One region of the Nocardiopsis rhodophaea genome, then DNA from elsewhere that is predicted to be linked to it. Evidence: predicted binding sites of a transcription regulator. Region 1 holds the regulator's gene; the other holds the start of a gene.

What was found. The regulator LexA, encoded in region 1, represses DNA repair genes until DNA is damaged. The targets are predictions, from matches to a motif close to TCGAACANNTGTTCGA.
Region 2: recA (recombinase RecA) is a predicted target of LexA. The motif match lies at 12,443-12,458, and genes of this name have one in related genera.

The regions. Positions count from the first base shown of each region.
Region 1 covers NZ_BAAAPC010000015.1:1,107-14,796, forward strand. The annotation lists gene ABD259_RS16970 (long-chain-fatty-acid--CoA ligase) at 1-973, opposite strand, end outside; gene ABD259_RS16975 (DUF6406 domain-containing protein) at 1,097-1,534, opposite strand; gene leuS (leucine--tRNA ligase) at 2,007-4,505, shown strand; gene ABD259_RS16985 (hypothetical protein) at 4,512-5,195, shown strand; gene ABD259_RS16990 (hypothetical protein) at 5,856-6,488, shown strand; gene ABD259_RS16995 (alpha/beta hydrolase family protein) at 6,522-7,598, opposite strand; gene lexA (transcriptional repressor LexA) at 8,079-8,852, opposite strand; gene ABD259_RS17005 (LysM peptidoglycan-binding domain-containing protein) at 9,357-9,671, shown strand; gene nrdR (transcriptional regulator NrdR) at 10,024-10,506, shown strand; gene ABD259_RS17015 (vitamin B12-dependent ribonucleotide reductase) at 10,683-13,562, shown strand.
Region 2 covers NZ_BAAAPC010000013.1:64-16,576, reverse strand. The annotation lists gene ABD259_RS15360 (carbohydrate ABC transporter permease) at 1-400, opposite strand, end outside; gene ABD259_RS15355 (carbohydrate ABC transporter permease) at 397-1,383, opposite strand; gene ABD259_RS15350 (extracellular solute-binding protein) at 1,611-2,885, opposite strand; gene ABD259_RS15345 (ROK family transcriptional regulator) at 3,155-4,405, shown strand; gene ABD259_RS15340 (ATP-dependent helicase) at 4,811-9,727, opposite strand; gene ABD259_RS15335 (DUF3046 domain-containing protein) at 9,835-10,029, shown strand; gene ABD259_RS15330 (ATP-binding cassette domain-containing protein) at 10,288-11,067, shown strand; gene ABD259_RS15325 (ABC transporter permease) at 11,067-12,392, shown strand; gene recA (recombinase RecA) at 12,605-13,828, shown strand; gene ABD259_RS15315 (regulatory protein RecX) at 13,821-14,435, shown strand; gene rny (ribonuclease Y) at 14,827-16,410, shown strand.

The DNA.
Region 1 (13,690 bases):
CGGACAGGCCGTAGCCCTCCAGGATGTCGACGCCGAACTTGTCCTTGACGTTGCGGGCCAGCTCAGCGGGGAGTGCCGAGCCGCCGGAGACCGCCGTGTGCAGGTTGCGGGTGATGGCGGCGATGTCGTGCTCGCCCTTGGCACCGAGCAGGCCCCAGTACATCGTCGGTACACCGGCGAACATCGTGACGTTCTCTTTCTCCATGAGGGAGAGCGCCTCGTCGCCGTCGAAGCGCGGCATCAGGACGATGGTGGCGTGCCGGTACAGGGCGACGTTCATCATCGTGGTCTGGCCGAAGATGTGGAACAGCGGCAGCACGGTCAGGCAGACGTCGTGGCCCTGGGGGACATGGCTGAACAGGGCGTCGGAGGCCACCGCGTTGAAGAGCAGGTTGTTGTGGCTGAGCTGGGCGCCCTTGGGGGTGCCTGTCGTGCCGCTGGTGTAGATGATCACCGCGGTGTCGTCGGCCTCGGTCCGCACGGAGCCGAAGGTGCCGGGCTTGCCGTCCAGGGCCTCCCAGAACGTCTCGGCGCCCTCGATCGTGGACTCCTTGGCGCCCGGCGTGGCCGGCAGGTCGATGTAGGTGGTGCAGGAGTCGACCTCGCCGAACGCGGAGAACGCGCGCTCTCCCAACGGGAGCTCGGGGGCGCCGGTGAAGGCGAACAGTGCCTTGGCGCCGGAGTCTTTGAGGTGGTACGCAATCTCGCGGGGGGTGAGCAGCACGTTCAGCGGGACCACTACGGCACCGGCCTTGAGCGCGCCGAAGTAGACGAAGGGGAAGTAGGGGACGTTGGGACTGGCCAGCGCGACCTTGTCGCCAGGCTTGATTCCTCGCTCCACCAGGAGGTTGGCCACCTGGTTGGCGATCATGTCGGTCAGCGCGTACGTGAGCCGCAGGTCACCGAAGACCAGGCAGTCTCGGTCGGGGGTGTTCCGGGCGCCGTCCTCGAGAAGTACGGACAGGTTGAGCATCGCGCCTCCTACGGAGTCCATCGGTACTGTGCCCGCGGCGCATGTGGGCGTCCCCGGTCACGTGAGTGTTCCCGATCACTGTTTTACCGCACAGTAACAACGGAGGTGGCGCCCGGGGTACGGCTACTCCTGCTCGTCGCCCTCGTCCCGCGTCAGGGTGGCGCTCCCCGGCCGCGAGTCGTCCTTGTTCATGCCGATCTCGGAGACACGCCACGCGCTGTCACCGATCCTCAGCTGGTCGCCGAGGTGGAGCGTGTGCTCCGTGGCGCCGCCCTTGGCGCCGTCGATCGCGATCACCACCGCCGGGTCGTCGCCCTCCTTGTAGCCGGCCAGCTTGAGTGACGTGGTCTCGTCCGGGCCGGTGCTCAGCTCGAAGGGGATGCCTTCGGTCAGCTGGACGCGGTCGGTGTCCTCTCCCGAGACGGCGGCGGGGGAAGAACCAGACGCGGAATCGATCTCGGGCTCACCACCACAGGCCGCGGCTCCGAATGCCAGACCGAGCCCCAGAGCGGCGATGGACGTGAACCGGATGGCACGGCGGACCCCTACGAAGACGGTCATGGTCAGCTGCTCTCCAAATGCTGATGGATGGCTTATGGACGCTGCGGATCTGTGAGGGGCGCGTGACCGGACCCGTGGCGAGACAGGTCACGGGCACGGTGGGCACACGGCAGAGCACGACACTGCGCAACCGAGTCGCAGCAGTGGGCGATCGCTCACGCTGCATTCTCCCATCGGCGGGGCCGTGGAGAGACCGGATCCCCGGCGTGTTCGGGGAATCCCAAGGTAGGCGCCGTAAATGGCGGGCCTGGGCGTGTCGCGCCGAAAAGCAGACCGTGCCAGGCCACATGGCGGGCGGCGCTCGGGGAATCGCGTCGAGGTCGTCCTGGCAATCGCGCTAACCTGTGAAGCACAGTCACTCGGCTGGAGGAGACCCCACCGCGGGCCTGTCCACGGGGCGCGGTCGGATCAGAATGGACTCCCCAGACACGATGTGCCCCTCAATTGCGACCCGGTAGAGGACATTCGAGCGATGACAGCGGTAGATGGAGACCTGGCGACGAGCGACGTCTACGACGCTCGCGCCCTCCAGGAGAAATGGCAGGCGCGGTGGGAGAAGGACAACCCCTTCCTCGCCGACGACAGCCCGGACGACGACCGTCCGCGCCGCTACGTCGTCGACATGTTCGCCTACCCCTCCGGTGACCTCCACATGGGGCACGCCGAGGCGTTCGCCATCGGTGACGTGATCGCGCGCTACTACTTCCAGCGTGGTCACAACGTCCTGCACCCCATCGGCTGGGACTCCTTCGGCCTCCCCGCCGAGAACGCCGCGATCAAACGGGATACACACCCCGCGACCTGGACGTACGCCAACATTGATACTCAGGCCGAGTCGTTCCGGCGCTACGGCATCGCCGTGGACTGGACCCGCCGCCTGCACACCAGCGACCCGGAGTACTACCGCTGGAACCAGTGGATGTTCCTGCGCTTCTTCGAGCGCGGCCTGGCCTACCGCAAGGAGGGCCTGGTCAACTGGTGCCCGCAGGACCAGACCGTGCTGGCCAATGAGCAGGTCGTGCAGGGCAGGTGCGAGCGGTGCGGCGCCGAGGTCGTGCGCCGCAGCCTGAACCAGTGGTACTTCCGCATCACCGATTACGCCGACCGCCTGCTGGACGACATGGACCAGCTGGAGGGCGGCAACTGGCCCGACGAAATCCTGACCATGCAGCGGAACTGGATCGGCCGCTCGCACGGCGCCGACGTCCGCTTCGAGATCGAGGGGCGCGAGGAGCCCGTACCGGTCTTCACCACCCGCCCCGACACGCTGTACGGCGCCACGTTCTTCGTCGTCGCCGCTGACGCGCCGCTCGCCGACGAGCTGTGCGCTCCCGAGCAGCGCGCCGAGTTCGACGCCTACCGCGCGCAGGTCGCCAAGCTGAGCGACATCGAGCGGCAGTCCACCGAGCGCCCCAAGACCGGCGTCTTCCTGGGCCGCTACACCATCAACCCGGTCACCGGTGAACGCATGCCGGTCTGGGCGGCCGACTACGTGCTGGCCGACTACGGCCACGGCGCGATCATGGCGGTGCCCGCCCACGACCAGCGGGACCTGGACTTCGCCCTGGAGTTCGACCTGCCGGTGCGGGTCGTCGTCGAGACCGGCGAGCCGGACCCCGCCGAGACCGGCATCGCCACCGCGGGCGACGGCACCCTGGTCAACTCCGGTCCGCTGGACGGCCTGGGCAAGGACGAGGCCATCGATCGCATCATCGGCATCCTGGAGGAGCGCGGCACCGGCCAGGGCACGGTCAACTTCCGGCTGCGCGACTGGCTGCTGTCCCGCCAGCGCTTCTGGGGCACGCCGATCCCGATCGTCCACTGCCCCGAGTGCGGTGAGGTCCCGGTCCCCGACGACCAGCTGCCGGTACGCCTGCCCGACAACCTGAAGGGCGCCGACCTGGCACCCAAGGGCATCTCGCCGCTGGCCGCGGCCACCGAGTGGGTCAACGTCGACTGCCCCGCGTGCCACGGCCCGGCCACGCGCGACACCGACACCATGGACACGTTCGTCGACTCGTCCTGGTACTTCCTGCGCTACTGCTCCCCGCACCTGGACACCGCGCCGTTCGACCGCGAGCTGGTCGACCGCTGGGGACCGGTGGACAACTACATCGGCGGCAAGGAGCACGCCACGCTCCACCTGCTCTACGCGCGCTTCTTCACCAAGGCGCTGTACGACATGGGGCTGGTCGGCTTCACCGAGCCGTTCAAGCGGCTGCTCAACCAGGGCCAGGTCATCAACCAGGGCAAGGCGATGTCCAAGTCTCTGGGCAACGGCGTCGACCTGGGTGCCGAGATCGACGCCTACGGTGTCGACGCCGTCCGGCTGACCATGCTGTTCGCCGGACCGCCCGAGGACGACGTCGACTGGGCCGACGTGTCCCCGGCCGCGTCCCTGAAGTTCCTCAACCGCGCGTTCCGCGTGATGGTGCAGGCCGGTGCCGCATCCGCGCCGGGCACCGACCCGTCCACCGGCGACCGAGAGCTGCGCAAGGCCACCCACCAGTCCATCGACAAGGTCACGGCGGCGATCGAGGCCCAGCGCTTCAACGTCGCCATTGCCCGGGTCATGGAACTGGTGACGGCGGCCCGCAAGGCCATCGACTCCGGCCCCGGCGCCGCCAACCCCGCGGTCCGCGAGGCCGCCGAGGTCATCGCGGCCACCCTGTCACTGTTCGCCCCCTACGTCGCGGAGGAGGGCTGGGAACGACTGGGACACAGCGGCTCGGTCGCCATCGGCAACTGGCGCCCGGCCGACCCCGACCTGCTGGTGCAGGAGGCGGTGACCTGCGTCGTGCAGGTGGCCAGCAAGGTCCGCGACAAGCTGCAGGTGCCCCCGGACATCTCCGAGGAGGAGCTGGAGCGCCGGGCGCTGGCCTCGGAGAAGGCCCAGGCGTTCATCGAGGGCAAGCAGATCCGCAAGGTCGTGGTGCGGGCGCCCAAGCTCGTCAACATTGTGGTGGGTTGACGCCCGGTGGAGCCGCAGGCCGATCAGGCGCAGCCGCGGAGCGGCGGTGCGTGGCTCGCCGCGGGCCGCGCCGGGCCGCCGCCCGGGACGCGGTTGAAGCAGGCGCTTCTCGTGGCCGCCGCCGTGGTCGTGGTCTCCGCGACCGCGGTCACCGTGGGGCTGTGGTGGGGCGAGGACGGTCCGGCGCTCGGTGCCGGACCCGATGACGCCTTCTCCACCGCGCCCGAGTGCGCGGTGGTCGCCGCCGAGACCGTGGAGCGTGTGCTGCCCTCGGGGCGGTTGGAGACCAACGAACACGGGCCGCTGAGCGACGCTGACGGAGCCTGGTGCGCGTGGACATCGGTGGGCGCGGACGGTGCCGCGCCGCGCGTCCTCCAGGTCGACTTCGAGGCGCGCTTCACCGACAAGGCCGGGGAGGTCACGGGCGCATCCGCCGCCGCGCGGGAGCTGGACCGGTCCACGCCCATCACCGACCTGGAGGGTGCTGCCCCGCTGCCCTCGCTCGGTGAGGACGCGCTGGTGTGGCCGGGCGAGGACGAGGGAACGGCCGAGCTGGTCTACCGCAGCGGCAACCTGGTGGTCCGGGTCTTTTACGGGGGCGCGGCGGACTCCGGTGGAAAACCGCTGTCCTTCGGGGCGGCGCGGGACGGCGCGGTCGCCGTCGCCGAGCAGGTCGCCGATTCCCTCTAGTTCATTCCGCCTGGCGCGTTGCGCCGGTCGGTGGTCCAGGCCATGCACCCCCCGGCCCAGTGCCGGTCGCGTCCGCCTCGGCGACCGAACCGGGCATGTCCGAGGTGTCGGACTCGATCCGGTGGTGGACGGAATGCCTAGTACCGTAGGCCCCTGGAAATCGACGAGGCGCGTCGGCGCGATGACACGGAGGCGTCCATGACCCAGCCACCTTCCGGTGGCCCCGACAGAGGACCGACCGGACCGAATGGCGGGTCACCGTCGCATGACCCGGAGGCGCGGCCCGATCCCGGGGAGGGACAGCCGCCGCTGCCGCCCGCACCCCCCGAAGGGGCGGGGAGCGCGCCCCCTCCGTCGGTCCCGCGGCACCCCTTCGGCTCCTCGGCACCGCCAGGAGCGGCCGGGCCGGGCCATCATCCTGGGCCCCCTCCCTCGGGACCGCAGAGGCAGTCGGCCCCGCCCGGGGGGATGCCACCGGCGTCCCCGCAGCAGTTCGGAGCACCGGGGCCGCAGGCCGCGGGGCAGCCCGGCGCCCCGGAGGCGGGATACCCGGGCCACCCCGGTCACTCGAGCAACCCGGGCCAACAGGGCGACCCCGCTCAGGGCGGCCCTGGGGGACAGCCCGGTGACCCCATGTCGGGGGATGCCGACGTTCCTCCGGTGGAGTCGGCCCCGAAGCAGAATCGGGGCTGTGCCGTCACCATGATCGCGGGGCTGGCCGTCGTGGTCCTCGCCCTGCTCGCCGGCGGGGTGTGGACGGTGGTCGTCCTCAGCGGTGCCGGGGGCGACTACGAGCACGCGCCGACGTGCGCGGTCGCCCGGGGAGAGGCGCTCAACAGGCTCGTGCCCGACCGGACGACCGAGGTCGACCAGGAGATCAAGAACCTGGAGGGCACCGGCCGCGAGGGCAACGAATGCCGGTGGGCGACCGCTGAGGACGGCGGCCATGTCCCCGCGGCGGCGCGTCTGGTCCTCGTCAGCAACGCGGGCGACGTCGAACTCGACGCGGAGGAGCAGGCCACCGCGGCCCTCAAGGAGGCGGCCGCGGAATACGGCGCGAGCAAGCTCGCGGACCTCGGCGACGGGGCCTACTCCTGGAGCGACCGCGCGGGCGGCTACGAATGGGGCTGCGTGGGCGTGCGGGTCTCCAACGTGTACGCGGAGACCTGCTACACGGCCGCGACGGACTTCAACGTCGGGGAGTCGATCGACGAGGCCGAGGCCGTGGCCGGAGCCGAGGAGCTCGCTCGCGACGTCGTCCAGGGGATCAAGGACAGCAAGGACGAGGAGTAGGCGGACGGGCCCGGGGGTGTACCCCCGGGCCGTTCACAGCAGGTCGTCGAGGAACCCATGTACGGCCGGGGCGACGTCGGGCGAGAACTCGCGGTCGGCGTCGAGGACCGAGACGCCGGGGGAGTCGTCGTAGAGGCGGAGGACGTGGTCGGCGTCGGGGAGGTCCACCCGGCGTGCGTTGTCCAGGCCGCCCATGAGGCGGTCCACGTCGTCCTCGGCGATCTGGGCGTCGGCCGTTCCCCACAGCACCAGCGTGCGGGTCTCCGGCGGCAGGTCGCGGGCCAGCTCCGCGGGGTCAATGGAGTCGATGGTCCGCAGGAACGGGGCGTTGGCGGGGGTGAGAACGGGGGACAGCGGCGCCGCGACCTCATCGGGGAGGGGCCTGCCCGCGCGGATGCGGGCGATTCCCGTGCGGAGCTCGGAGAGCAGGTCAGTGGCACCTGCGGCGCTGATCTGCCGGGAGGTCTCCGCCGCGCGTACCTGCTCGGTGAACTGGCGGTCGAGCGTGTCGAGGTACCGGTCGCCGATCGGGGCGGCGAGGATGAGGCCCACCGGCGGGTGCTCATCGACCACATCGGGGGAGCGCAGGGCGAACAGCGCGCCCTCGCTGTGCCCGACGACGACCACCCGGTCGGGGTCGACCTCGGGCTGTGCGATGAGCTCGGCGTAGGCGTCGGCCATTTCCTCTTCGAAGACCTCGTAGGAGACGGGGTCCGCCGCGTCGCGGGAGGCCATCCCCGTCTCGCCGCTGCCGAGTTTGTCATAGCGCAGTGAGGCCACGCCGGCCTCCGCCAGGACGCGGGCGAGGTTCAGGTTGGTATCGGCGCCCGGTCGCAGCTCGCTGTTGCCGTCGCGGTCGGTGGGCCCGCTCCCGGAGATGATGAGCGCGGCGGGGACCGGCTCGTCGTCGGTCACCGGGGGAAGGGCGAACGTGCCGTGCAGCGTGTCGGGCCCGCTGTCGAAGCGCACGTCGCGTTCCGCGGGCTCGGCTCCGGGCGGGTCGGGTGCGCCCGGGCGGTCGGGCGAGACGCCGCAGCCGGTGGCGAGCAGGAGAGCCGCCAGCCCCCCGGCAGCGGCCCGGTGGAGGGCGGAGAGATACGGAGAAGGCATGGTCCTCACCTTGGCATCCTCTCCCGCCGAGAAGGGCGGGGGAGTCCGGCGTACGGGGCGCGTCCGCCGCCGGTGGTTGACGCTTCATCGTCGGCCTGGCCGCGAGAGCATCCGCGCCGTGACCGGGCGTGCACCGGCCACGTGGCCCGTGGCTATCGGGCCGGTGCGGAATATAGCGCACCGCGTGGCGCCGGGTGGACAATCCACCCAACGGCCGTCGTCGGCAGCACTCCCGCGAAGGATGGAGGGAGGGGCGCGGCGGAGGGTGTGCGGGGGCGAACCGAGCGGGATCGGTGTTTCGTTCCGTGTCCCTATCGATAGCGATTCTGTCGCCGACGGCCCCGTTATGCGGAATCAGATTCGGTTTGCGCGGCCGTCGAACCCCGTGGCCGAATTGCCGCCGAAAAACCCCGGGCCCGCGGTCTCGGGACGAGATCACGGGCCCGTTGGCCAAGCGAGGCGACATCGTTATCCGGGGGATCACACCCGCCGCATAACGGCGACCACCTTCCCGAGAATGGTGGCATTGTCGCCGTCGATGGGCGCGTAGGCGTCGTTGCGCGGAAGCAGCCGCACATGGTCGCCCTCGCGTTTGAAGACCTTCACCGTGGCCTCGTCGTCGAGTAGCGCGGCGACGATGTCGCCATTGTTGGCGTCGGGCTGCTGGCGGACGACGACCAGGTCGCCGTCGGTGATGGCGGCGTCGACCATGGAGTCGCCGACGACGTTGAGCATGAACAGGCGGCCTTCGCCGACGAGCTGCTTGGGCAGGGTGAGGACGTCCTCGATGGACTCTTCGGCCAGGATCGGCCCACCCGCGGCGATGCGCCCGACGACCGGGACATCGGTCGCGCGGGAGTAGTCGGCGCGGGGGTCATTCTCCAGCTCGTCCCAGGAACGAATCGGGGGTTGTCCTGGAATGCGAATTTCGACGGCCCTTGGGCGATTTTGGTCCCGATAAAGATAGCCTTTGCGTTGCAACACCTTCAGTTGGTGCGCGACACTGGACGGGCTCGACAGGCCCACCGCATCACCGATTTCCCGGATGGACGGCGGGTACCCCCGCTGCCGTACATAGCGGTGGATGCAGTTCAGAACACTCTGCTGGCGGGCCGTGAGCTTCGGCGCGGCATCCGTTTGGCCCATGGAGTCGTCGGCCTCCGCGAGTGCCGCGGGGGAACCGGTGGACCGGAGTGCGGTGACGCTTCTCCCGTCCGCCTGAGGTTCGTGCGTTCCGTGGTTTTCCTCCGGCACGGCCGGCCTCCTCGGCGGTCGGTGTTCTGCGTGGGCTGTCGGTGACGGTGTGGATCGACCGGCCGCGTCACCAGCGGTGTCCGACCACGCGCCGATTGATGGGCGCGGAGGCGCGGATACCTCGGCGGACGCGTCGATCGAGCACGTCTAACGTTACTGCCTGTGTAGTGCCATATCAAACAAACGTTCGAGATGGTGATGAAAAAATCGCCCGGATGCGGTATTAGTCGAACGGCTGTTCTAGCGAACTGGCGTTCGAAGGGGATGATCGTGTTCCCGCCCCACCCACCCCCAGCACCCCCGACCCGCCCCCCTGAACCCGCCCTTTTCGATTGGGCGGTGGAGATCCCCGAGTGGTCCCCGGCTCCTACTTGCCGCCCGGCGGGCTCTCCCGCTTCCACCGCCCCCGCCTCCGATGTGTCCCCGGCCGCCCCCGCTCGGCGGCCCGGCGCGTCGGCCCCCGCGGCCCCTGTGCTCCACCCGGCGCCCACCCCCGCGCCCGGGATGCGACTCACGCGGCGCGGCCGTGTGGTGCTCGTCTCCGCCGTGTCCGCGGCAGCGGTCGCCGGCCTGTCGATGCTCTTCGTGACGTCCGCCGCTGTCGGGGCTTCCGCCTCCGGGGCCTCCTCTGAGGCGTCCGTCTCCGGCGGTGCGCCCCCGACGGTGGTCGTGCGCGATGGCGATACGCTGTGGGGGATCGCCCAGCGGGTTCGGCCCGGCGACGATCCCCGCCCAGCGGTGCACGACATCGCCAAGCTGAACGACCTGCCCAACCCCGACCTCACCCCCGGGCAGGAGCTCGTGCTGCCTGATTACTGACACTCCCGTGTCCGTGGCGTGCCCGCGTTCGCCTTCGCGGCGGGCGGGTGCGCCCTTTCGGCATGCCCGCACCCCGCCGTTGCGGCCCCGGTCGGAGGGCGCGGCGCACCGTTCGGGGACTTGCGTGCGACGGGGGACCGCCGTAGGTTGACCACAACATCTAGTGCTCATCGGGAACAAGCAGCCCAGAACTTGTGCTTTAGTAGGTATCCGGTCTTTCTGGATCATCCGGTTCGGAGAGGTTTGGAGACGAGCACGCGCGCAGGGCTGCTCGGCACGCGTGCGAGCACGTCCGCGACACCTGTACGCGGGGCTTTCGACCGATGCGGATTCTGGGGGGAGGCACACCGGCATGCACTGTCCGTTCTGCCGCCACCCTGACAGCAGGGTCATCGACAGCCGGTCGACCGACGACGGCGCGGCCATACGCCGCAGACGCGCGTGCCCCGAGTGTGAACGGCGTTTCACCACGCAGGAGACGGTGCTGCTGATGGTGGCCAAGCGCTCCGGCGTGACCGAGCCGTTCTCCCGGACCAAGATTATCGCGGGCGTGCGCCGCGCCTGCCAGGGTCGGCCCGTCACCGAGGACGCGCTCGCGAAGCTCGGCCAACAGGTCGAAGAGGAGATCAGGTGCCGTGGCGTCGCGGAGGTGCCTTCGCACGAGATCGGGCTGGCCATTCTCGGGCCGCTGCGCGAACTCGACGAAGTGGCCTACCTGCACTTCGCGTCGGTCTACCGGGGCTTCGAGTCACTGATGGACTTCGAGAACGAGATCGCGATGCTGCGGGCGGACCGGGCTAGGGCGAGCGAGATGAGCGGGCAGAGCGAATCGTGAGTAGCCGGACAACGGCGAACTGATCCGCGGGGTCCGACCGCGCGTGGGTGACGCGCACGGGCAGGGCCGTGACGACGTGATGAAAACCGTCAGCCCCGCGTCACGCCAACGGATGTGACCTGGGAGCACTGGCGGGGGATCGGAACGGATATGTGGCGAGAACTGGGGGAGCTGACATGACGGAGACCACCGGCGCGACGGGGCGCAAGGGGAAGGGGAAGCGCAGCGGTCTGAAGATCGAGCGCATCTTCACCACGCCCGGCGTGCACCCCTACGACGAGGTCGAGTGGGAGCGTCGCGATGTGGTCATGACGAACTGGCGGGACGGTTCGGTCAACTTCGAGCAGCGGGGCGTGGAGTTCCCCGCGTCGTGGTCGATCAACGCCACCCAGATCGTCGCCAGCAAGTACTTCCGCGGGGCCGTGGGCACGCCGGAGCGCGAGTGGAGCCTCAAGCAGCTCGTCGACCGCGTCGCCGGGATGTACACCGCCACCGGTCAGGCGAACGGCTACTTCGCCTCCGACGCCGACGCCGAAATCTTCGACCACGAGCTGAAGTACGCCCTGGTGCACCAGCTCTTCAGCTTCAACTCCCCGGTCTGGTTCAACGTCGGCACCACCTCCAAGCAGCAGGTCTCGGCCTGCTTCATCCTCTCCGTGGACGACACCATGGAGTCGATCCTCGACTGGTACAAGGAAGAGGGGATCATCTTCAAGGGCGGCTCCGGCGCGGGCGTGAACCTCTCGCGCATCCGCTCCAGCCAGGAGCTGCTGTCCTCCGGCGGCACCGCCTCCGGCCCGGTGTCGTTCATGCGCGGTGCCGACGCCTCCGCGGGGACCATCAAGTCCGGCGGCGCGACGCGACGCGCGGCCAAGATGGTCGTCCTCGACGTCGACCACCCCGACATCGAGGAGTTCGTGGCCACCAAGGCCCGCGAGGAGCACAAGATCCGCGCGCTGCGCGACGCCGGGTTCGATGTCGACCTGGGCGGCAGCGACATCGTCAGCGTGCAGTACCAGAACGCCAACAACTCGGTGCGCGTCTCCGACGCGTTCATGCGCGCCGTCGAGTCCGGCGCGGAGTTCGGCCTGACCTCGCGGACGTCGGGCGAGGTGATCGCCACGGTCGACGCCAAGGAGCTCTTCCACAAGATGGCGAAGGCCGCTTGGGAGTGCGCCGACCCGGGACTGCAGTACGACGACACGATCAACGACTGGCACACCACGCCCGAGAGCGGGCGGATCTCCGCCAGCAACCCGTGCTCGGAGTACGTCCACCTGGACAACTCCTCGTGCAACCTGGCCTCGATCAACCTGCTGAAGTTCCTCACCCCCGAAGACACCTTCGACGTCGAGAGGTTCGTCAAGCTCACCGAGCTGGTCATCACGGCGATGGACATCTCCATCACCTTCGCCGACTTCCCGACCGAGAAGATCGGCGAGACCACGCGGGCGTTCCGCCAGCTCGGCATCGGCTACGCCAACCTCGGCGCGCTGCTCATGGCCACCGGCCACGCCTATGACTCCGACGGCGGCCGCGCCGTCGCCGCTGCCATCACCTCGCTGATGACCGGGACCGCCTACCGGCGCAGCGCCGAGGTCGCCGGCGTGGTCGGCCCCTACGACGGCTACGCCAAGAACATCGACGCCCACAAGCGCGTCATGCGCAAGCACGCCGCCGCCAACGACGACCTGCGCACCATCGGCGCGATGGACGCCGACATCCACGCGGCCGCCACCAAGGAGTGGCAGAACTGCCTGCGGATCGGCGAGAAGAACGGCTGGCGCAACGCTCAGGCCAGCCTGCTCGCGCCCACCGGCACCATCGGTTTCATGATGGACTGCGACACCACCGGCATCGAGCCGGACTTCTCGCTGGTCAAGTTCAAGAAGCTGGTCGGCGGCGGGTCCATGCAGATCGTCAACCAGGCGATCCCGCGGGCGCTGAAGAACCTCGGCTACCAGCAGGAGCAGATCGAGGCCATCGTCGAGTTCATCTCGGAGAACGGCCACGTGGTCGACGCCCCGGGGCTGCGCCCCGAGCACTACGAGGTCTTCGACTGCGCGATGGGCAAGCGCTACATCAAGCCCATGGGCCACGTGGAGATGATGGCGGCGGTGCAGCCGTTCCTCTCCGGTGCGATCTCCAAGACGGTCAACGTGCCCGAGGAGGCCACCGTCGAGGACTTCGAGCACATCTACTACGAGGGGTGGCGGCTCGGCCTCAAGGCGCTCGCCGTCTACCGCGACAACTGCAAGGTCGGCCAGCCGCTGTCCACATCCAAGACCGAGGGAAGTGAGAAGACGGCGGACGCGGACACAGCCGCGAAGCGCCCGGAGCCCGAGGTCATCGAGGTCAACCGGCCGGTCCGCCGCCGACTCCCGAAGAAGCGGCCGAGCCAGACCGTCTCCTTCACCGTCGGCGGCGCCGAGGGCTACATCACCGCCGGGTCCTACCCCGACGACGGCCTCGGCGAGGTCTTCATGAAGCTCGGCAAGCAGGGCTCGACCCTGGCCGGTGTCATGGACGCCTTCTCCATCGCGATCTCCATCGCGCTGCAGTACGGGGTCCCGCTGGAGACCTACGTCGAGAAGTTCACCAACATGCGCTTCGAGCCGGCGGGCATGACCGACGACCCGGACATCCGCATGGCCCAGTCGGTGGTCGACTACATCTTCCGCCGCCTGGCCCTGGACTACCTCTCCTACGAGGAGCGCTCCGCCCTCGGCGTCCTCTCCGCGGAGGAGCGCCGCGCCCAGGCCGCGGGCGAGGACCCGTCCCAGGTCGCCGCCCAGGTCGAGTCCTACGCCCAGTCGGCGGCCCCGGCGAAGGCGGAGGCCGAACAGGTCGCCGAGCGCCCCGAGAACTCCGCGGAGCGCCCGTCGTCGGCCACCACCCGCTCCGTCGAGGAGGCCCACACCAGCACGGAGATTCTGGAGGCCAAGCAGGGCTTCATGGCCGACGCCCCCCTGTGCGTCACCTGCGGCACCAAGATGCGCCCGTCCGGCAGCTGCTACGCCTGCGAAGGCTGCGGCGCCACCAGCGGCTGCAGCTGATCCCGCGGTCCTGACCCGAACCCCCCGAGCCGGGGCCGACCCGCCGTCGGCCCCGGCTCGCCTGCTGCGCACCAGTTCCCCGCCTCCACCGGTCGGCTGCTCACCAGCCGGGGGACTCCGTAGCTCGG
Region 2 (16,513 bases), on a different contig from region 1:
AGATCGAGATGATCAGCGCCTCGCTCGGCACCATCTGGATGATCAGGAGCAGGATGATGAAGGCGGTGCGCAGCCGGAATTGGAACCGTGCCACGGCGACGGCCGCGAGCAGCGAGAAGACCGCCGCGAGCGCCACCGACCCGAGCGTCACCAGCAGGCTGTTGCCGAGGAACGACCAGAACGAGGTCTCGGGGATGAGCACGCCGGACAGCACGCGTTCGTAGTGCTCCAGGGTCAGCTCGCGGGGGAACAGCGTGGGATCGCGGGTGAAGATCTCCCCGTTGGGCTTGAGCGCGGTTGTCAGCACCCAGTACACGGGGAACAGGGCGAACAGCATGATGGCGGCGGCCGCCAGGTAGTCGCCGACGCGGCCGGCCCTCTTCTGGAGGCGGTGTCTCATCTGGTCTCCCCCTGCCGGATCATGACGCGCAGGTAGTAGGCGGTGATAGCGAGAACGAGGACGGTCATGACCACGGCGATCGCGGACCCCAGGCCGTAGTTGGGCGGCGTCGAGTAGAAGCCGAGCTGGTAGGAGTAGTACGGCAGAAGGAAGACGTCGCGGTTGGTGAAGCCCCCGGCGAGGATGTTGAGCTGGGTGAAGATCCGGAAGTCCCAGATGATCTGGAGGATCAGCAGGAGCGCGAACAGCGGGCGCAGCATCGGGAACGTGATGTTCCAGAAGGACCTCCACGCCCCGGAGCCGTCGACGCGGGCCGCCTCGTAGAGCTCGCCGGGGACGCTCTTGAGCCCGGCGAGCACGCTGACGGCGACGAAGGGGAAGGACTGCCAGACCACGGTCAGGATCAGCACGGAGAACAGCGGTCCGGGCGAGTTGAACCAGTTGAAGTGCTCCCACCCCGAACCGACGAGCCAGTCGGGGAGCCGGTCCAAGGTGGCGTTGACCAGCCCGTAGCGCGCGTCGAACAGCCACCGGTGCACGATCGCCGCGCTGATCACCGGGGTCGCCCACGCCAGCATCAACGCGGTTCCCACGGTGGTGGACAGCCATGTGGGCAGCCGGTTCAGCAGGATGCCGACGAGCGTGCCCAGCACCATCGTGATGGCGACCATCAGCAGGCAGACGACGATGGTGTTGCGGAAGATCGTCCAGAACCGGTCGTCGGTGAGGATGGCGATGTAGTGGGCGAAGTTGTTCCACTCGGCGGGTTCGCCCCGCAGCTGCCGCAACCCGTAGGTGGTCAGCGACATCCAGACCATCTGGACGATCGGCCACAGCAGGACGAGGGCCAGGAGGCTCAGCGCCGGCAGGATCAGGAAGTAGGGAACGAGGGCGGTGCGGTCGCGCCGTCTCCGCCGTCGGGGCGAGTCCTGCCCGGCCGAGGCGGCGACCTCGGGGCCGGTGCGGTCAAGCGTTCGTGTCATGGGGCGCTCTATCACTCGGTTCGTCGCGGGCGGCCACCGGTCGGTGGACCGGCGGCCGCCCGCTGCGCGGTCAACTCACGCGGCGATCAGCTCACGCAGCACTCTGTGCGCTTTCGGGCTCCGCACGTGTTCCACCGCCGGAGCCATGGGGCCTGCGGCCGGTCGACGCCGGCGCCTCCACGCGCTCGACCGCCCTCAGACCGCGTTTCCTCCGTCGTCGGGTGCCCTCAGTCCTCGGACCGGTTGAGCGCGTCGGTGAGTTCACCGTTGAGTTCCGGTAGGACCTTGTCGGCATCCTCACCGTCCGCGAGTCGGCGGACGGCGGTCTGGACGGTGGCCAGCTCCCACTGGACATGCCCCCAATTGGCGGTGTCGGGGAACAGCCGCAGGTCACCGGTGGCTTGCTTGGCGGCCCCGGCCAGGATCGGGTCCTTGGAGAAGGTGTCGCTCTCCAGGAGGTCGGCGTAGGCGGGGAACATCGAGGAGACCTCGTTGTAGGCGAGGGCGTTCTCCTTGCTGTTCAGCACCGTGATGTAGTCGAAGGCGACCTCGGGGTGCTCGGTGGTCCCCCAGACCGCGAGGTCGGAGCCGCCGCCGAAGGCCGGGGCGATGCCGTCCTTGCCCGGGATCGGGGCGGTGGCCCAGTGCTCGACATCCTCGTCGCTGATCCCGGCCATCTGCTGCTTGGCCCAGGGGCCGTCGATGAACATGGCGAGCTTGCCGTTGGCGAAGTCGGCGTGGGCGCAGTCGACCTCGTTCAGTCCCACGCACGCCGAGGGCGAGATCCCGTCCTTGGTGAGGTCGGCGTAGAACTCCAGGGCCTCTCTGGTCTCCGTGGAGTCCAGCTGGCCGGTCCACGTGTCGCCGTCCTTGGTCGCGAACTCGCCTCCGGTGCTCCACACGAAGCTGGCGATGCCGTTCAGGAAGTCGGTCGGGGCGGCGAAGCCGACCGCGTCCTTCTCCTCCTTGATGGCCGTGGCGACCTCGCGCAGCTCCTCCCAGGTCGTCGGCGGCTCCTTGCCGATCTCCTCCAGCCAGTCGGAGCGGTACCACAGGGCGCGGACGCCGCTGTACCACGGGACGCTGTACTGCGCGTCGTCGAAGGTGCCGTTGGCGTAGGCGCCCTCAAGGAAGTCGTCGCGGTTCTCCCACTCGCTGGCGTACTCGGAGACGTCGTAAAGCGCCTCGGCCTCGGCCCAGGTGCGCACCTGGTCGTTGCCGATCTCGACGACGTCGGGGCCGTCGCTGACCATGGCGGTCTGGAAGCGCTGGGAGAACTCGTCCCACGGGATCCACTGGATCTCGACTTCGGTGTTCGGGTGCTGCTTCTGGAACTCCGCGGTCACCGAGTCCATGAACTCGTTCTGCGCCTCGCTGGCGTCTCCCATGCGCCAGATCTCGATCGATTCCGCGGCACCGGTGCCAGTGTCTTCACCGCCGCCGCAGGCAGCGGTGAGCATCAGGACGGCCGATGCGGCGGCCGTGATCTTCGGGAACCTCACCTGAATTCTCCCTTCGCGCGTTACCGCCCGGACGACGTGTTGCGTCGGACGAGACGCCCCTGATACATCTCGGGGCCGGCTGCGAACGCGTGACGCGGGCTTCGTCATTTGTGCGGGGTGTGCTGAGATAGCACGTACACCGGTCCACCTGGTTGGGCCGCTGCCGCAGCGTTCCCGTAAAAACGGTGTGGGGGAACGTGCCTCTTGTGGGTTGGCCGCTAAACTAACAAGAAAGTTTCCTAATAAATAGAGATAGAGGTATCACGGTTATGTCTCGACGCCCTGGGACTCCGCGGCTGCTGCGGCAACTGAACGACCGCGCCGCTCTGGAGCTGCTGCTGTCCTCAGGGCCGATGACCCGCACCCAGCTCGGGCGCGAGACCGGACTGTCCAAGGTGACCGCCTCCCAGCTGCTCTCACGGCTGGAGGAGCGCGAGCTCGTGCACGTCGTGGGCAGCCAAGCGGGCGGCCGCGGCCCCAACGCCGCCCTGTACGCCGTGGTGCCCTCCAGCGCATACGTGGCCGCCCTGGACGTGAGCGCCACGGGGGTGAGCGCGGCCGTCGCCGACATCACCGGGCAGGTCGTCGGGGAGATCAGCATCGACCCGACGGCGGCCCCCGACCCCGTCGAACTCGTGCACACCACCGTCCTGAAACTGCTGGAGAGCGCGGACATCCCGCAGGACCGCCTCAGCTCCTGCATCATTGGAACGCCGGGCGTGGTGGACCCGCGGAGCGGCGACGTCCGGTTCTCCTTCGACCTGCACGCCTGGCACGGCGGCGTGCTGGAGCGCCTGCGGGCCGGCCTGCGCAGCGCGGTAACCATACAGAACGACGTCAACCTCGCCGCCCTGGCCGAACACGCCGAGGGGGCGGCCGAGGACACCTCGGACTTCGTCCTCATCTGGCTCGGCAGCGGGGGCGGCGTCGGCATGGCGATCGTGCTCGACGACCGCATCCACACCGGGTACTCGGGCGGCGCGGGCGAGATCGGCTACCTGCCCGTCCCCGGTGCGCCGCTCCCCGACGACGTCGGCCTCCCCGGCGGCTACCAGTCACTTCGCACCGCCTATGGCAGACCCTCGCTCGCCCACGGCTTCCAGGCGCTGGTGGGCGCACAGGCGATCATCGAACTCGCCGCCGAACACGGATTCGCCGGGAGCGACGTCGATCCCGGCGACGCCGCCAACGTCACCGCGGTTCTCAGCGCCGCCCGCGAGGCCGGCCCCGAGGGAGAAGCCTTCCTCGACGAGTTCGCCGAGCGCATCGCCCGGGGCGTGGCGTCGGTGTGCGTGGTCCTCGACCCGGGACTCGTGGTCCTCGGCGGCGAGATGGCCCAGGCCGTCGGCGCGGACCTCGCCCGCCGCGTCGCCGACGCCACGACCCGCATCGGCCCCAACGCCCCCAAGGTCGACATCGGCCGCGTAGACAGCCCCGTCCTCCGAGGCGCCCTGCTGTCGGCACTCCAGCAGGCCCGTGAGGAGGTCTTCTCCTCCACCCTCGCCCCACCGCGCACGTAGCGAGCGACGCGGTGGCGGCGCGGGGGAGCTGGTCGCGGGTGGTCGTGGTCCACCGGAACGATGGCGCTCTGCCGGGGCAATCACGTCTGCTGGGCGGCTTCGTCGGTGTTCTTGGGTGAAAAGCAGCACCGAGGCCGGTGAGCGCTCTCCTGCCGCAGGCCCCCTCTAGCGATGATCATGGGGATGGTCCCGGCAAACCGGACAGAACCGGGACCGTTCCCATGATCATCGCGGGGGACTTGTGGCAAACCGGGCATACCCGGCGCACGGCGGCCGCCTCCCCTCAGGAGCCCGGTGCCGCCAGCCCCTCCGCCCTCGGTGCTGCTTTTCACCCAAGAACACCGGAAAGGAAGAACACCGACAAGGCCGCCCAGCAGACCCAGCCGCTCCCTTCGTCCGGGCTGCTTATGACCGCAGGCGCAAGCCCTTCGGGGTCGGATGGAACCCTGCCGAGGTCAGCGCGGAGTCGAGCGGGGTGTCGAAAACCGGTTCTCCGTCGGCGCGCTCGACGGTCAGGGTGGACAGGTAGCCGGTGTGCACGAGATCGGCGAGCGCCGACGCGGCACGGGCCAGCGTCGGTTCGTCCGAACCGAAGGTGAGGACGGTCCGTCCGCCCCGTTCGAGGTAGAGGGCCAGGGCGCCGTCGTCGAGGACTACCAGTGCGCCCGCCTTCCTGCCGGGTCGTGCTCTGCCTTCCGGTGTCTCCGGCCAGGGCAGGGCCGCGCCGTAGACGTTGGCTGGGTCGGCGGCGGCCAGGACCAGGGCGGACTCCTGGTCGCCAGTTGTGCCCGCGCTCGTGTCTCCGCCTCCGCCAGGGAATGGTTCCACCGAGCGCAGGCGGTCGACGGCCCCCGGGAGAGCGAACTGGGCCGCGCCGAGACCGTCGACGAAGTAGCCGCGGCGCGCCTTGCCCGCCTCCTCGAAGGCGCGCAGGACGGGATAGACCGCGCTGAACCCGCCCGCTCCGCGTGGGCTGGCCCCGTTCCCGCGCCGGTCGCCCCGGCGCTCCTGCTCGGCGACGACGGGCCCCCGGGTCACCACGCCGTAGCGGTCCAGCAAGGCGGCCACCCCGGCGTGCCCCCGGAGCGTCGGGTCGCCTTCGCGGTCGGGCAGCACCGACCAGCGGCCCGCGACCGTCGGCGGCCCGGTCCGCGTGGGCAGTGCGGGGCGCCGGGACCGACTGCGGTGGGTCGCGCGCCCCGCACCGAGCAGGGAGCGCAGGGGTGCGAGGGTGTCGTTGGTGATCCACCCGGCCCACGCCAGGTCCCACAGCGTGGCGACGAGCCCCGCGTCGGAGACCGCCGCGACCCCTTCGCGCTTCATCACCCGGTCGGCGATGTCCCGGAAGAACAGGGCACCGCCGTCCCGCAACGCCTCCAGCACCTTCTCGTGCAAGGGGGAGAAGGCGATGTCGATCCGCTCGGGAAGCAGGGTGTCGGCCTCGTCCGCGGGTACGAGGCACAGCCAGCCGTCGGACGCGGGCGCTGGACCCCCCGGCCGTCCCCCGCCACCGGAACGGGCGGCGCGCGCGCCGCCCCCTCCCGAGGTGATCCCGCCGGCGCCCGCCCAGACCACCTCACCGGCCTGGGTGAGTTCGTCCAGAAGGGCGGGGACGTAGCCCTCGACCCGAGCGGGCAGCACGAGCGACTCCAGCGCCGACGCGGGAACGGGCGCGCCGCGCAGCGACCCCACGGCGGTGAATACGGCGTCCGGCCCGCGCAGCCGCCGTCCGGCGGCGCTGGTCCGGCCGGGCGTGGTCGGGGACGCCGTGCTGGTGATCGGACCGACGTGCTGCCAGGCGGGTACGAACCGGGCCAGTGCCCGCGGCGGGACCGGTTCCACCTCGCGGCGCAGCCGACTGATCGAGCTTCGCCGCAATCGGCGCAGCACATCGGCGTCGCACCACTCGGTCCCGTGTCCGCCAGGGCGGAACTCCCCCTCCAGGACCCGGCCTTTGGCGCCCAGTCGGCGCAGGGTGTCCAGCACCACCGAGCGGCCCAGGCCGAACCGCGCGGCCACATCGTCCACGGTGAACGGACCGTGCGTGCGGGCGTAGCGCGATACCAGGTCGGCCAGCGGATCGGCGACCGGTTCGGCGAACGCCTCGGCCGTTCCCGCGAACGCGCCGGCCGAGCCGCTGGCCCTCCCGGCGTCCGGTGCCGCCAGCCACGGTGGCAGTTCCGCGCCCAGCGCGTCGCGCAGCCGCGCTGCGTCCTCGACCGCCGCCCAGCGCTCCTCTCCGGCCACCCGCACCCGGATCGCCCGGCGCCGTGCCTCCAGTTCGGCGAGCCATTCCGCTGGGTCGGCGCCGGTTGCACCGTCCTCGGCCCCGGTGGTGCGGACCCGCGCCTCGGCCGTGCTCAACGGGCCCAGATCGCGCAGCAGGTCGGCCATGCCCTCCACCCCGTCGTCGGGCCGTATCCGCCGCTCGGCGGTGAGCCGCTGGAGCCGCGCGTCCAGCTCTGCGACGACGTCCGGATCGAGCAGCTCCCGCAGGTCTGCTTGGCCGAGCAGGTCCGCGAGCAGGGCGGAGTCCAGCGTCAGTGCCTGCGCCTTCAGCTCGGCCAGCGGTGCGTCCGCCTCGTAGAGGAACGCGGCCGTGTAGCCGAGCAGCAGGGATTGCGCGAAGGGGGACGCCCGCGGTGTCTCCACCTCCACGACGCGCACGCGCCGGGCCTCGATGTCGGACATCAGCTCGGTCAGACCGGGCACGTCGAACACGTCGCGCAGGCACTCCCGTACCGCCTCCATCACGATGGGAAACGACCCGAACCGGCTGGCCACTGCCAGCAGCTGCGCCGACCGGTGCCGCTGCTGCCACAGCGGCATGCGCCGCCCTGGGCGCTGGCGGGGGAGCAGCAGCGCCCGGCTCGCGCACTCCCGGAACCGGGCCGAGAACAGGGCGGAGGAGCCGATCTCCGCCGTGACCGCGTTCTCGGTTTCGTCGGGGTGCAGAGTCAGGAGTTCCGGCAGTGCCCCGGAGCGTCGCGCCCGGGTTCCGCGGCCGGGCCCCGTCCCCCTGTCCGGGTCCGCCACCTCGTCCACGTCCGGAAGTCGCAGCACGATCCCGTCGTCGTCGTGCACTACCTGCGCGTCCAGGCCGTAGCGTTCGCGCAGCCGCGCGCCGATCACCAGCGCCCACGGTGCGTGGACGCGGGCGCCCAGCGGCGAGTGGATGACCGCCCGCCAGTCGCCCAGCTCGTCGCGGAAGCGTTCGACGACGATCGTGCGGTCATCGGGGATGTGGCCGGTCGCCTCGCGCTGGTCCTCCAGGTAGGAGACGAGGTTCGCGGCGGCCCACGCGTCCAGTCCGGCCGCTTGGGCGCGCTCCAGCGCGGCCGGGGCGTCCCTCGCGCCGAGCTCCCGCGTCAGCGCGCCGATGGCCCGCCCCAGCTCCAGCGGGCGCCCCATCGCGTCGGCCTTCCAGAACGGCAGCCGTCCCGGGCGGCCCGGCGCGGGGGAGACCAGCACCCGGTCGGCGGTGATGCCCTCGATGCGCCACGCGCTCGAACCGAGGACGAACACGTCGCCAACGCGTGATTCGTAGACCATTTCCTCGTCGAGCTCGCCTACGCGGGTGGGACCGGCCCCGCGTGCCCGCCTCCCGCCGCCGTCGGGGGCCGGGCCGCCGGGAGTCGCGCTTCCGTCGGCGAGGTGGACGGCGTAGGCGCCCCGGTCGGGGATGGTCCCGCCGCTCACCACGGCCAAGCGTTGCGCACCCGGTCGGCCTTTGACCGTTCCCGCCTCCCGGTCCCACACCAGGCGGGGACGCAGCTCGGCGAACTCGTCGGACGGGTAGCGACCGGACAGCATGTCCAGCACGCCGGACAGCGCCGAGTCCGGTAGCGACGCGAACGGGGCCGCGCGTCGGGCGAGCGCCGCGATCTCCGCCACCGCCCACGCGTCCATCGCGGCCATCGCCACGATCTGCTGCGCCAGCACGTCCAGCGGGTTGCGGGGCATGCGCAGCTCTTCGATCTCCCCCGACCGCATACGCTCCGCCACCACCGCGGTGGCCAGCAGATCGCCGCGGAACTTGGGAAACAGCACGCCCTGGGAGACCTCGCCGACGTGGTGCCCGGCGCGTCCGACACGTTGCAGGCCACTGGCCACCGAAGGCGGCGACTCCACCTGGATCACCAGGTCGACCGCGCCCATGTCGATTCCCAGCTCCAGGCTTGAGGTGGCGACCACGCAGGGCAGCCGTCCCTCCTTCAGATCGTTTTCGATCACCGCGCGTTCGCTCTTGGACACCGACCCGTGGTGCGCCCGGGCGATGACCGCCGCGGATCCCCGGCTCTGGCCCGACTGCCCGGAGAGCTGGGCGGCGATAGCGGGCGGGGGTAGGGGACGTTCGTCCGCCCGCTCCGTGGCGAGTTCGTTGAGCCGTGCGCACAGTCGCTCCGCCACGCGTCGGGAGTTGGTGAAGACGATCGACGACCGGTGCCGTTCCACCAGGTCGAGGATCTTCTCCTCCACGTGCGGCCAGATCGAGGTGCGCGCCTTGGCCGCGGTGTCATCGGAGCGCGACGAGTCGATGGTCGCCTCCAGCTCCGTCATGTCCTCGACCGGAACGGAGATCCGCAGATCCAGGTGGGGGCGGTTCGGTGGAGCGACGACGGTGGCCGGGCGGGCGCCGCCCAGGAACGACGCGACTTCGGCGGCGGGGCGGACCGTGGCGGACAGCCCGATGCGCTGGGCGGGCCGGTCCAGCAGCTCGTCCAGCCGCTCCAGACTCAGCGACAGGTGGGCGCCGCGTTTGGTGCCCGCGAGCGCGTGCACTTCGTCCACGATCACCGTCTCGACCCCGCCGAGGCCGCCGCGCGCCTGTGAGGTGAGGATGAGGAACAGTGATTCCGGGGTGGTGATGAGGATGTCGGGCGGTGCGGTGCCGAGCTTGCGGCGCTCGGCCGCGGGGGTGTCGCCGGTGCGCACGCCTACGGAGATGTCCGGCACGTGCTCGGCCATCCGCTCGGCGGCGCGCCGGATGCCTGACAGCGGCGCCCGCAGGTTCCGCTCGATGTCCACCGCAAGCGCCTTCAGCGGGGAGACGTAGAGGACGCGGCAGCGCCGCGCCCGGTCCGGGGGCCCGGCGGGTGCGTGGGCCAGGCCGTCCAGCGCCCACAGAAACGCCGAGAGCGTCTTTCCCGACCCGGTGGGCGCGATGACGAGGCTGTTCTCGCCTCTGGAGATCGTCTCCCAGGCACCAGTCTGCGCCGGGGTCGCTCCGCCGGGGAAGGCATCGCGGAACCAGGCCCGCGTGGCGGGCGAAAAGCGGGACAGGGCGTCGCGGCCGCCCCCGCCATCGGGATCGGAGCTCATGGCCCCAGTGTGCATCGGCGCGCCGACAGAGTCGCGGCGCGGCCCTCCCCGCGGTGGTTCCCAGCTGCGAATCGACACCACGCGTGCCGCCCCCGATACTGGTAGGGATGAGACTCTCCCACTTCTGGAACCGCATGCACGAGCAGTTCGGCGAAACCTACGCCGAAAGCCTCGCCCGCGACTACGTGATCGAGGCCCTCGGCTCGCGCACGGTGTATCAGGCCCTCGCCGAGGGGGTCGGCGCGAAGGAGGTCTGGCGGGCGGTCTGCGACACCTTCAACCTGCCCTCGACCGTCCGCTAGCCACAGCGCCGCTCGCTCCTGGACGGCTCCTCGGCGCTGTCGGCGTGCCCACCGTGCGAGAAGGAGTACGGGCCGCCGGTGGCCCCCGGACGACGACACAGTAGAATTCTCCCATTTCGACAAACGCTCGATTGTTGAAATCGTCCGTCCAGTCGCTTCCTCTATTTTGGGTCGACGCAAATCGGCGTGGTCGTAGGATGGAATTCGTGTGTTTTTTTGAGTCCGGCGCGAACCAGTGATCGACCAGGGGCGGTCTCCATGAAGGTCCTGGCTGAAGGCGTGAAATTCGGCTACTCCGCCGAATCCAAGGTGCTCGACAGGGCCACGTGGGTGGTCAATTCCGGAGTCACGGGACTTATCGGTGAGAATGGGGCGGGCAAGACGACGCTTTTGTCGATCATCGCCACGCTCAAACGACCGCAGCGCGGCCGCCTGCTCATCGGCGGGCACGATGCCGCCCGCCCCTCGGGGCGGCGTGCCGCACGTCGCCTGATCGGCTTCGTCCCGCAGAGCTACACGCTGGCGGGAGAGCTCACGGTGACCGACACCGTCGCCTACGCCGCGTGGGTGAGCGGGGTGGGCCGCACCACGTGCGACGCCGCCGCGGAGCGCGCGATGCGCCTGGTCGGTCTGCCGGGGCGGGAGCGGCGCCGGGTCCGCGCTCTCCGGGCTGACGAGCGCCGCCTCGTCGGGATAGCCGCGGCGCTCGCCCACGACCCCGAGATCCTGGTGATGGACGCGCCTGCCGACGGCCTCGACGAGGCACAGCGGGCGCGACTGCGCGTGATTGTCACCCGCCTGGCGCGCGACCGCACGATCATCCTGTCCTCCTGCGCCGCGGCGGACATCGCCGATATGTGCGACGAGACGGCGGTGCTGGCGGGCGGCCGGATCGTCTACCGGGGGAGCCCCGCTGCGGCCGGGGCACTGGTGGAGAACGGAGCGCTCTCCCAGGGGTCGCGCGTCGGCATCTCCGAGCCGTGCGTCGGGAACGGCGGCCTCCGGCGGGACACCCGGCAGCCCCAAGGAGGGCCGTGATGCCACGACGGTTCCTCTGCCTCGGCTGGCCCCTACCTCCCCTGGTCCTCCTCCTGCCCTCCACTGCGATCACCCTCGTCACCTGGTTCGCCACCGCTGACCAGCTCACCCTGTCCGCCCCGGACTGGACCCGCACCTCGGGGCTGATCGCCGACCAGGCCCGGCTGCCGACCGTCCTGGCAGCAGCGTCCTCGGGCTTCATCGCCTCCCGTCTCACCCCCCGCACCCGGATCTTCGCCCAGGCATGGCAGGTCCGCACCGGCTGGCCGACCGTACGGCGCCATCTCCTTACAGCCCTCGGCTGGTTCCTCGGCGCCTACCTGCTGGGGCTGGTGCCGCTGCTGTGGCAGACCGCCGTGCGGGCCGGACACGGCATCCCCGACCCGTTGGTGGCGGGCGGCGCCTTCCTCGGATTCGCGGCTCTCGTTGCCCTCGGGTACCTCGTGGGCACGGTGATCGCCACCCCGTTGGCCGTACCTGCCGCGGCGGGCGCGGCGCTGCTGATCCTGTACCTGCCGGACCTCCTCGGACAGTGGGGCGCGCTCGCCCCCGCTGTGGCAGCGGACCTGCCGCACCTGGGTATGCGCGAGGAGCGTCCGTTCGCCGCCTTCCGCCTGGCCTTCTCCGCCCTCGCCCTGGTCGTCGCGGCGGTACTGGCCGCGCACCTGATGCGGGTCGGTCGGAGCCAGCCGGTCGCGCCCTACGGCGCGGTGGCGGTGCTGCTGGGGGTGGGGCTCGCCGTGGTCCCCCAGCACCCGGCGTGGGGCTGGATGGAGCACCACCCGCGCAAACCGGAGGTCTGCGAGGACCGCGCCTCCGTGCGGGTCTGCGTCCACCGCGGGCACGAGGCCGAACTCGCCGCGACCGCCCAACGGGCCGCCCTTGTGGTCGACGCCTACGGGCCCGACGCGGTGGACTTCCACGAGGTGCGCGACCTCAGCCTGGCGCGCAGCCACGATGATGTGCTCATCGGGTCGCGGCACGGGGTGGTCTGGCTGCGCATCCGTCCCGGGTGGGCCCCCGAACACGAGGTTCCGGGGGCCATCGCGCGGCGGCTCGTCCCCGACGCCACGGCGACGTGCGGCTCCGGCGGGGTCGCGCGCCTGCATCCCGGCGCCGAACCTGAACAGCGGCGCGCCGCCGTACTGGTGGAGCTCGGCGCCTGGCTGGAGAGCCACACCCCGCGGCACCCGGACGGCGCCGCCCCCGACGACTCCCTCTTCGGGACGGTGGCGGGCGACGAGGTGCGCGCGTGGATCCGCGAGGAGCAGGGCAGCATCGACGCGTGCGAGGTCGCCCCCGAGGAGCTGCCCTGGCTGGGGTGATGGCGGGGCCGGCACGGTGCGCGGCGACGCGCCGCCCCCGCGTCGAACAGTCGAACAGAAGTTCGGGTAGTGTGGTCATGGAATCGGAGTCCGCGGAAGTGGCGTGAGACACTAGTGGTCTACGGAGCGCCCATGATGGCGGAAGTTCGCTGGGCCCACACAGCGCTACCAGCGCGGCGGCCATCCACAGGGTGACGCGGAACCGTCGTCAAATGTCAGTACGACCGCGTAGCGTCACTCCCGAGATGAAGAAGAAGACACCGACCCAACAGGGGTTCCCCGTGGCAGTTGCTGACCGAGACAAGGCTCTCGAAACCGCGCTCGCGCAGATCGAGCGCCAGTTCGGCAAGGGCTCCGTCATGCGCCTCGGCGATGACGACCGCCCGCCGATCGAGTCCATTCCCACCGACGCGATCTCCCTGGACGTCGCGCTGGGTATCGGAGGGATCCCCCGGGGGCGGATCGTCGAGGTCTACGGCCCGGAGTCCTCCGGTAAGACGACCGTCGCACTGCACGCGGTGGCCAGCGCCCAGCGCATGGGGGGTATCGCCGCGTTCATCGACGCCGAACACGCGCTCGACCCCGAGTACGCGAAGAAGATCGGCGTCAACACCGACGACCTCCTGCTGTCCCAGCCCGACACCGGTGAGCAGGCGCTGGAGATCGCCGACATGCTCATCCGGTCCGGCGCCGTCTCCATCCTCGTCGTCGACTCCGTCGCCGCGCTCGTGCCGCGTGCCGAGATCGAGGGCGAGATGGGCGACAGCCACGTGGGCCTGCAGGCCCGGCTCATGTCCCAGGCGCTGCGCAAGATCGCGGGTGCGCTGCACCAGACCGGGACCACCGCGATCTTCATCAACCAGCTGCGCGAGAAGGTCGGCGTCATGTTCGGGTCGCCCGAGACCACCACCGGTGGCCGGGCGCTGAAGTTCTACTCCTCGGTCCGCCTCGACGTCCGCCGTATCGAGACGCTGAAGGACGGCACCGACGCCGTCGGCAACCGCACACGCGTGAAGGTCGTGAAGAACAAGGTCGCCCCGCCCTTCAAGCAGGCGGAGTTCGACATCCTCTACGGCGTCGGCATCTCGCGCGAGGGCGGTCTGATCGACCTCGGCGTGGAACAGGGCATCGTGCGCAAGTCCGGTGCCTGGTACACCTACGAGGGCACCCAGCTGGGCCAGGGCAAGGAGAACGCCCGGAACTTCCTGCGCGAGAACGGCGACATGGCCAACGAGATCGAGAAGAAGATCAAGGAGAAGCTGGGCATCCCCACGCAGGGCGACGACAGCGCCGGCTCCACCACCACCCCCGCCGCCGGAGCCAAGGACGGCGCCGCCACGGAGACCACGGCCAAGGAGACCCCGGTCAAGGGGTCCGCCGCGGCCGCCGCCAAGCGCACCACCAAGTCCAAGGCCACGCCGTCGACGGATGCCTGATCCGCGCACGGCGATGGACGAGGATCTGACGCATCCCGCAGCAGGGGTGACAGAGGAGGGGACCGAGCGGGCGACCGTGCCGGGCGGGGCCGCCCGGCCGGACGACGACCCGGAAGCCACGGCGCGCGGCATCTGCCTGCGGCTGCTCACGTCCGCGCCGCGCACCCGGGCCCAGCTCGAACAGGCGTTGCGGAAACGCGGTATCCCCGAGGAGGTGTCCGCGCACGTCCTCGGCCGCTTCAGCGAGGCCGGACTCATCGACGACGAGGCGTTCGCCGGTGCGTGGGTCGACTCCCGGCACACCGGGCGCGGGCTGGGCCGCCGAGCGCTCGCCGCCGAGCTTCGGCGTCGGGGCGTGGCCGAGGAGACGGTCCGCGACGCCGTCGGCGACATCAGCGCCGAGCAGGAGGAGGCCACCGCCCGGCGCCTGGTCCGGCGCAAGCTCGACGCTTCGCGCGGCGCGCCCGACGCAACCCGGGTGCGTCGTGTCATGGGCATGCTGGCGCGCAAGGGCTACGCCGCGGGCCTGGCCTACCGGGTGGTCCGCGAGGAGCTGGAGGCCGAGGGGTCCGAGTTCGATCTGCCCGACCCCGACCTCGGTACATAGCAGGCGGGCGCCGACGTAGGGTCCGGCGCCTCGGCCCGGAGTTCCAGGTGGCCGGGTGTCCGCCCCAGTGTCGGGGCGAACTTTTCCCTCCCCGCGGACATCCGATATCGGGCCGTCCGCCCAGGTGGCACCCGCTGCCAGCAACTCGGACTTCTGGTTCGTCGCAGGTCAGCCGCGCATTCCGGTTGCCGCGGGGGGCGCGCACCCCTACCCTCGCCGCAGCGACGAAGTGAACGATGAGTCAACGTCACAGGCGGGGGTAGCCCTCTCGCGCAGAGAGACGACGTGTGCACCAGGAGTATCGGTCTGGCCGGTCGCGGGTCGTTGCCGCAGTCGGCCGGACGGCGGACGGGGGATTCCCGCCGTCGCGGACATGGTGGGGGTGGGGCAATTGGGGGCTGTCAGTGACAGCCTGCTACTCGTCGGACTCGTGGCCCTCGTCGCGCTGGCGGGTGTCCTCGTCGCCCTGGGCAGAGCCGTGTGCGCCGCGCGCCGACGCCAGGCGTCCGCCTGGGCGGAGATCGCCGCGGCACGCGACCGGGCCGCGCGCGTCGCGGCCGAGGCGGAGCGGGCCGCCGCCCAAAAGATTCAGGAGGCCGAGGAGCAGCTGGCCGTGCGGCGTGCCGACGCGGAGCAGGAGTGGGCGGCCGTCCGCACCGAACTGGCCGACCGGCGCGGCGAACTTGAGCGGCGCGAGGCCCGGCTGGTGGAACGCGAGCGGCGGCTCGACGACGACCTCGGTCGGCTGGCCGAGTCCCAGCGGCGGGTCGACGAGCGCACATCCCTGCTGGACGAGCGCGAACAGCGCGTCACCGAGGTGGAGCAGGAGCGCCGCAGGGCGCTGGAGACCGCCGCGTCCCTTACCGCCGAGGAGGCCAGGGCCGCCCTCGTCGCGGAGGCCGAAGGTCAGGCCAAGCGGGAGTCGGTCGTGCTCGTCCGCTCGATGGAGAAGGACGCGCTCAAGGACGGCGAGGCGCGGGCCCGCGAGATCATCACCACGGCCATCCAGCGGCTCGCCACCGAGCAGACCACGGAGTCGGTGGTCACGGTGTTCCCACTGCCGGGCGAGGAGATGAAGGGGCGCCTCATCGGGCGGGAGGGCCGCAACATCCGTGCCTTCGAGATGACCACCGGGGTCAACGTGATCATTGACGACACCCCCGAGGCGGTCCTCCTCTCCTGCTTCAACCCGCTGCGCCGCGAGGTCGGGCGCCGCACCCTGGAGAGGCTCGTGCTCGACGGGCGGATCCACCCCCAGCGCATCGAGGAGGTCTACGAGGCCAGCCGCGCCGAGGTGGGCGAGCAGTGCGTGCGTGCGGGTGAAGACGCGCTCGTCGACACCCAGATCACCGGCATGCACCCGGAACTGGTCGCCCTGCTGGGGAGGCTGCGGTACCGCACCTCCTATGGGCAGAACGTGCTCAAGCACTCCATCGAATCGGCGCACCTCGCCGGAACGATGGCCGCCGAGCTCGATCTTGACCCCGCGATGATGCGACGCTGCGCCCTGCTCCACGACATCGGAAAGGCGCTGACGCACGAGGCGCAGGGCAGCCACGCGCTGGCCGGGGCGAGGGCCGCCCGCAGGTACGGCGAGTCCGAGGAGGTCGTGCACGCCATCGAGGCCCACCACAACGAGGTGGAGGCGCGCACGGTGGAGGCAGTCCTGACCCAGGCCGCCGACGCCATCAGCGGGGGGCGGCCGGGCGCCCGCCGGGCGTCCCTGGAGTCCTACACCGAGCGCCTGCACCGGATGGAGGAGATCGCCCACGAGAACACGGGGGTGGAGAAAGTCTTCGCGATGCAGGCCGGGCGGGAGGTGCGGATCATGGTCCGCCCGGACACCGTCGACGACATCCAAGCCCAGGTCATCGCCCGCGACGTCGCCAAGCGTGTGGAGGACGAACTCACCTATCCCGGCCGCGTCCGCGTCACCGTCATCCGCGAGTCGCGCGCCACGGAGACCGCCCGCTGACGACCATCCTCCGTTGATCTCGGCGGTATCGACCGAATTCCGGCGGGCCGCGTCAAGTGGTGAGTGCAACCATGGCTCACGCCACCGGGTCGGGAGCGATCAG